DNA from 2 places in the Lysinibacillus sp. FSL K6-3209 genome. Region 1 is predicted to be linked to the other one. Evidence: riboswitches for the same ligand, from Rfam matches in the RefSeq annotation. Region 1 holds a riboswitch; the other holds the start of a gene.
What was found. A riboswitch is a leader RNA that binds a small molecule or an ion and turns the genes downstream of it on or off. The one in region 1 is predicted to bind S-adenosylmethionine.
Positions count from the first base shown of each region.

Region 1 (3,607 bases):
TTTCATATATATATTCAAAAGTGGGGGAGCACTTATGAAAACAAATTAGCTGTTTTCGCCTAATGAATGGCGGTGAAAGTTTAGTAACATCATCACTTTGTTCAAGGTTGGTAGCCTTTCGAACCTTTTACTTAATCCCTAGTATACAGCATGGTTTTAACCAAGTCAACAATACTTATAAAGTTACTAGGTATTATTTATAAAAAATTTCAGAAAACTCACCGAATGAGGTAAGGATGAATGTCGCAACGTTATACGCATTACCAAATGAGGCATTTCGAATGAGAAAATACGTAAACGCTACAACATAAATCATTGGCTATCTTAATAGTTATGCTTCTACTTTTTGTTCAGTTGTTGTTACTTGTGCAATAGCTTGTTCTAAATCTGCAATAATATCCTCAACTGCCTCTAAACCAATTGATAAGCGAATGAGCGACTCGGAAACACCAGTTTGGATTAATTCCTCAGCAGATAATTGTTGATGAGTTGTAGACGCCGGGTGAATAATTAGTGATTTTGCATCGCCTACATTTGCTACGTGTGAAAATAATTTTACGCTGTCTATTAATTGACGGCCTGCTTCTCGTCCACCTTTAATGCCAAATGTAAGCACTGAACCGAAGCCATTTTTCAAATATTTCTTCGCTAAATCATGTGTGGCAAAATCTTCTAATCCATTATAGTTTACATACTCCACAGATGGGTGGTTACGTAAATATTCTGCAACTGCTAAGGCATTTTCATTATGTTTAGGAATTCGCAAATGGAGCGTTTCTAAACCTTGTAATAAGTTAAATGCAGCATCTGCACTTAATGTTGGTCCAAAATCACGTAGTAATTGCACGCGCAGTTTTGTGGCAAATGCAGCCGCTGCAGTATCAATACCGTATCGTAAACCGTGATAAGATGCGTCAGGTTCTGTAAATCCTGGGAATCTACCTTGAGTCCAATCAAATTTCCCTGCATCCACAACTACACCGCCTAAAGTTGTACCGTGTCCGCCAATCCATTTTGTCGCTGAGTGAACGACGATATCTGCACCGAAGTCGATTGGTGTTGAGCCATATGGTGAAGCAAAAGTGCTATCAATAATTAAAGGTAAACCGTTGTCATGTGCAATTGTAGCTACTGCCTCTACATCTAGCACTTTTAAGCTTGGGTTTCCGTAAATTTCAGCGAACACTGCTTTTGTCTTTTCATTAATGGCAGATCGGAAATTCTCAGGATTTGTTTCATCTACGAAAATTGTTTTAATACCGTAGTTTGGTAGTGTATTTGCTAATAAGTTATATGTTCCTCCGTATAAAGAACTTGCTGCTACGATTTCATCCCCTGCTCCTGCAAGATTTAAAATTGAAAATGCGATAGCTGCTGCACCTGATGAAAGTGCTACTGCTGCTGTACCGCCCTCCAATAAAGCGACGCGTTTTTCAAAAACATCTACAGTTGGATTTGTAATACGTGTATAAATATTGCCCGCTTCTTCTAAAGCGAAAAGACGTTGCGCATGAGCAGTGTCTTTAAATACGAAAGCTGTTGAACGGTACACCGGTACAGTTCGGGAGCCTGTCACTGGGTCTGGCTCTTGGCCACCGTGTAATAGTAAAGTTTCTGGTTTAAAATTCGACATGTTTTCTTCCTCCTAAATGGGTTTTACGATGGTACCGGAGATGAGGAGGATTTATGTGAGAAAACAAAAACCCCCTTCAGTTAAGAAGAGGGTTGCGGTTGCAAGTTTTCCTCCCCTTATCTGCCAGATCCAAGTAAGAATCTGTAGGAATTAGCACCTTAGCAAGTTCGTCACTCACTGGTTGCCGGGCATCATAGGGCCTATCCCTCCGCCGCTCTTGATAAGAGTATGTGATTCAATTTCCATCGTTGTTACACAGTATAAACATAGACTTTTTTTCTGTCAACAGTAAAATTTATTTTTTTCTGAAACTTCTGTCTGCTCCTTTACGTAATAAGAACACATACACTATATAAAAGTATAGTTTGAAAGGAGTATTTTTATGGTAAAAGCCATGATTATTTTTATTATTATTGGTTATCTAATCGGCTGTATTCATGGCTCTAAAGTGGCACAGTTTCTTTCTGGAGTAGATTTAAAAAAGACTGGCCATGGCAATGCGGGTGCCTCAAACGCAACGCTTTCTCTTGGATGGAAATACGGCATATTAGTAGCACTTATAGATATAGGTAAAGGAGTTGCTGCCGTGCTATGCGCACTTTACTACTTTTCCTCCAATGCTTCACAGTTTACTGAAGTACAAATGTGGTTATTAACCTATGCAATAGCTGCTAGTGTAATACTAGGTCATAACTTCCCGTTCCATATGGGCTTCAAAGGCGGCAAAGGAACTGCATCAATCATAGGCATATTGCTCGCTATTGATTGGAAAATTGCATTATTTGCACTTATGTTATTTGTCATTTTATCTTTAACAACAAATTATTTAATCATTGGTGTGCTTGTATTTTATATTATTTTTTGTACAGCAACTTACTTATGGATACCTGGGGTTGGACCAACAATGATTTCAATTGTTCTTTTTGGTATCGCGCTTATGTTGCATATTGAAAATATTAAACGGCTTATCCAAGGGACAGAGCCTAAAGTAACATCTGCCTTTAAAAAATAAATTTAAACAAATCAAAGCCTTGAGAGACAACAAACAAACTCTCAAGGCTTTTTTATATCATTATTTTGCAAATGATGGATCTTGCATTGTACCGTTCTTAGCTAAATTGACATGCCAAGAAAGCGCTTTTTCTAAAATATGTGGTGTATGGTGTCCGCCTGTTGCCTCGTTCGCTTCGTTAAAGTACGCCCATAATTGATCCTTATAATCTGGATGCGCACAGTTTTCAATAATACGACCTACACGCTCTTTCGGTGCTAAACCACGCAAGTCTGCAACACCTTGTTCTGTGACAATAATATCTACATCATGTTCTGTATGGTCCACATGCGAAACCATTGGTACGATACTAGAAATTTTACCGCCTTTTGCATATGATTTCGTCACAAAAATACCTAACCGGGCATTACGAGCAAAATCACCAGAACCACCAATCCCATTCATCATTCGTGTGCCAGAAACATGAGTTGAATTTACATTCCCATAAATATCTAGCTCAAGCGCTGTATTTACAGAAATTAAACCGAGTCGACGGATAATTTCCGGATGATTAGAAATTTCCTGTGGACGTAATACTAATTTATCAGCATATTTTTCAAAATTTCCATAAACACGGTTTCCTACCTCTTCCGATAGGGTAATAGAAGTAGCAGATGCAAAGCTTACTTTCCCAGCATCCATTAATTCAAAAACAGCATCTTGCAGTACTTCTGAATAAACTTCTAAATTCTCAAACTCGGAATCTTTGAAACCTAGTAATACAGCATTTGCTACTGAGCCTACACCTGATTGTAACGGGCGTAAACTTGTTGTTAAACGACCTACTTTAATCTCTTCGCGCAGGAAGTTCAGCAAATGATTTGCCATAATATCTGTTTCTTCATCAGCTGGAACAATTGTTGATGGAGCATCTAAAATATCTGAAATAACAATACCTTTTACTTTGTCTAAGTCTAGTGGAA
Region 1 covers NZ_CP150264.1:393,187-396,793, reverse strand. The annotation lists gene MHH88_RS02050 (O-acetylhomoserine aminocarboxypropyltransferase/cysteine synthase family protein) at 332-1,633, opposite strand; SAM riboswitch class I at 1,747-1,860, opposite strand; gene MHH88_RS02045 (glycerol-3-phosphate acyltransferase) at 2,016-2,645, shown strand; gene MHH88_RS02040 (acetyl-CoA hydrolase/transferase family protein) at 2,706-3,607, opposite strand, start outside.

Region 2 (3,607 bases), 910 kb from region 1:
TTACTGGCATAATACCGATATAAATTGGAGCATCTAAATGCTTTGTTGCCTCATAAATTTCTACAATTTTCTCTTTTGTATAAACTGGTTGTGAAATAAAGTAATCTGCACCATGTTCGATTTTTTTCTCTAAGCGAGCTACTGCCCGATCTAATACACGAACATTCGGGTTAAATGCTGCCGCAACAGAAAAGTTTGCTTTCTTACGAAGTGGCTTACCGGAAAATGATATCCCCTCATTTAACTGTTTAATTAATTGAATAAGCTCCATGGATGAAACATCATAAACACTTGTGGCACCTGGGAAGTCTCCTACCTTTGTGGGATCTCCAGTAACCGCTAAAACATCATGAATGCCAAGTGCATTTAAGCCCATTAAATGGGACTGTAGACCAATTAAGTTACGGTCACGGCACGTAATATGCGTCAACGGTCGTACACCATGTGTTTCCTTTAATAGTGCACCCATAGCGACATTACTAATGCGGGGAGATGCAAGCGAATTATCAGCCATCATCACGACATCTGCGCCTGCGTCGTATAATTTTTTTGCCCCTTGAATAAAACCATCAATTTCTAGATGTCTCGGAGTATCTAACTCTACGATAACCGAGCGTTCGCGCTTCACCTTTTCATGTAGCGGTTCATATGTCGCAGGTTCTGCTTCCCGTACAATCTCTACTTTTTCAGGTTTCGTATACTTTGCTTCAACAGGCGTTAACTCTTCTAAATATTTCTTCGCAGCTGCTATATGCTTAGGTGTTGTACCACAACATCCACCGATTAAACGAACACCTTGGTCACGCAATGCAACTGCTGCACGGCCAAAATAATCAGCTTCTGACTCATACACGACACGCCCATCCTCTAAATCTAGTAGCGACGCATTTGGATATGCTGACATAAATGCTTTATCAGGAATCTCTACACCTTCAAATGCTTGAATTGTATGATGGGGACCTAAACGGCAATTGACGCCTACTACATCTGCACCAAGAGCTTGTAACTCATGTAATGCTTGATTTAACGTCATTCCATTTTGCAACACACCCGGCTCATGCATGGATACTTGTGCAATAATTGGTAGCTTTGTTTTGCTGCGTAACATTTTTAATGTTGCACTTAACTCTTCAAAATCATAATACGTTTCAAGTAAAAGACCATCAGGATTGCCTGCAAGTAACACATTTGCTTGTTCTTCAACAGTCAATAATATTTCCTCTAATGTAGCATCACTTTTACGAATGCCACGGATGCCCCCAATTGTCCCTAAAACAAATTGCCCGCCATCAGCTGCCGCTCGTTTTGCAATCGTGATTGCCGCTTCATTAAATTGTTGAACCCGTGATTCTAAGCCGTAACGTGCTAATTTAATCGCATTTGCACCGTAAGTATTGGTCTGAATGACATCTGCACCAGCAGCTATATATTCTCTATGAATTTTTTCAATTAACTCCGGTCTCTGTACATTCATTTCCTCATGACAGTACTCTAAGCCGTAGCCATATAATACAGTACCAATGGCTCCATCCGCGGTAAGCACATGTGTTTTTAACTTTTCTAGCAATCCCATAAATCGTAGCCCTCTCTTTCCTTGTATCCAAAATATAAAAAGCCTTCTTTTACAAAAAAGAAGGCTTTAACGAATCGCAATTGTTGTTCCTTCTCATCTTCGACCAAAAAGGTCTTCTGGATTTAGCACCTGACATAAGTTGGTTGCTGAAGCTTCATAGGGCCAGTCCCTCTGCTTCTCTTGATAAGAATGTAGTATGAATTTTTCAAATAATTAAAAGAATCATATCGTTTACAGACGATAGAGTCAAGACTATTTCACTTAACAAAGGAGATTTCTCCCGAAAAAAATATTATTTTAGTTTTAACTTCACTGTTATTCTAGTTTTTCCGCAAGCGCTTCGCCTATTTTTTTACCATTTTGAATACAAGCACCAATACCTACCCCGAAATATGAGCAACCTGCTATCGATAAGTTGGGATACCGTTCTGCAAGCTCCGCTGTTAAGCCTTTCAACGCCTCATGATGTGCCAAATCGTATTTTGGCATTTGATCGATCCACTTGGCTACATTTACAACCATTGGTTTTTCATCAATGCCTAAGCTTTTCTTTACATCCTCTAATGCTACAGCTGTCAATTCTTCATCTGTCATCATACGTAATGTTTCGTATGCAGGGTTAATGCTTTTATAAAAGAGGCGCACAAGCAATTTACTATTAGCAGATGTATGTTTCCATTTTCGGCTTGTCCATGTTGCGGCATTGCATTGTACATTCGAGTTATGTGACACAATAAAGCCTGTCCCATCTGCTGGTAGCACTGCATCCGGTACATCAAAGCCTAAGTATATGGTGATGGCAGAGGCTGTAGTAAATTCTTTAAAATAGCGATCCAAAGATGGGTCCAGTAATAAGCTTTGCACGGCTTCATTTGGCAGTGCTAATACTACGTGCCCAGCCTCAAACTTCCTCCCATCTGCTAATGTGATTGTATAATGTTTTTCCTGTTTTTTTACATTGGTTGTTGCTACGCCTTTAATAATTTCTACATTTGTTAACGTTTCTTCAAGACGATTGATAAGTGACGATAAGCCCTGTTTAAACGAAATAAACTTTTTGTTGGAAGCTTTCACGAATTGTTCGCGATTTGCCTCAAAACCTTTAATAATACTACCGTACTCATTTTTATAGTCGATTATGTACGGTAAGGTAGAAGCTATCGACAGTTGATGGAGGTCACCCGAGTATACCCCAGCTAATACTGGTGCAATTTGATTTTGTACAAGTTCTTCCCCTAAGTAATATGTTAAAAACTCACCGATTGAGCTGTCCTTAGTAAAGCTTTTATTCGGCATTGTTAAATCTTGCAATGCTATTTGTTTACCAGCTTCTGATACTAGCGTACTTGCTTCAAGAGACGCTAAACTCATTGGAATACCGAATGTTGAATCAGCAGGGATCGCATGTAATTCGTCATTTGTATAGATATAAGATATCCCTGTTTCGTTGTACACTAGCTCCTGTTCAAAATTAAGCTCCTGCACCAGCTCCATGACCCCTTTATGACGAGCCACAATTGAGTCAGCACCCGTTTCCATAATGAAGCCTTGCTCATAAGCGGAATGTAACTTACCACCTAAGTATGGATTTTTCTCAACAAGCACTAGTTTGACATCTATGTTTTTTTGCAATACTTGGCGTTGTAAATAATGCATCGTACATAAACCAGTAATGCCGCCACCTAATACAACTATTGTTTTCATAAAGTATCGCCCCTAATTCGTTATTTCTCTCCTTATTAGTATAAACTTTTTTCACAAACAATAACGTTCAACCCATTACAAATTTAGCAACACTATAAAGTGTCAGGCACTCAAACAATTTCAAATTGTTTGAGTGCCTGACACCTAGTTTAAGTTTTGTGCGACATTTGCTAATTTGTCAGCTGAATTTGTTACCTCATTAAATGCTTGCCCAAGCTCATGAAGGACCTGAGCAACGGCCTGAACCTCTTTTTCCATAAGGTCATTTTGACACTTAGCTTCTGTCATTGCATCTAATATTTTGTTAAACTGTCCTTCAGTTTGAGCCAT
Region 2 covers NZ_CP150264.1:4,059,406-4,063,012, forward strand. The annotation lists gene MHH88_RS19745 (bifunctional homocysteine S-methyltransferase/methylenetetrahydrofolate reductase) at 1-1,573, opposite strand, end outside; SAM riboswitch class I at 1,664-1,763, opposite strand; gene hemG (protoporphyrinogen oxidase) at 1,889-3,277, opposite strand; gene MHH88_RS19755 (globin-coupled sensor protein) at 3,422-3,607, opposite strand, start outside.
Region 2: it holds a riboswitch for S-adenosylmethionine, as region 1 does, so the genes downstream of both, MHH88_RS19745 (bifunctional homocysteine S-methyltransferase/methylenetetrahydrofolate reductase) here and MHH88_RS02050 (O-acetylhomoserine aminocarboxypropyltransferase/cysteine synthase family protein) in region 1, are expected to answer to the same signal.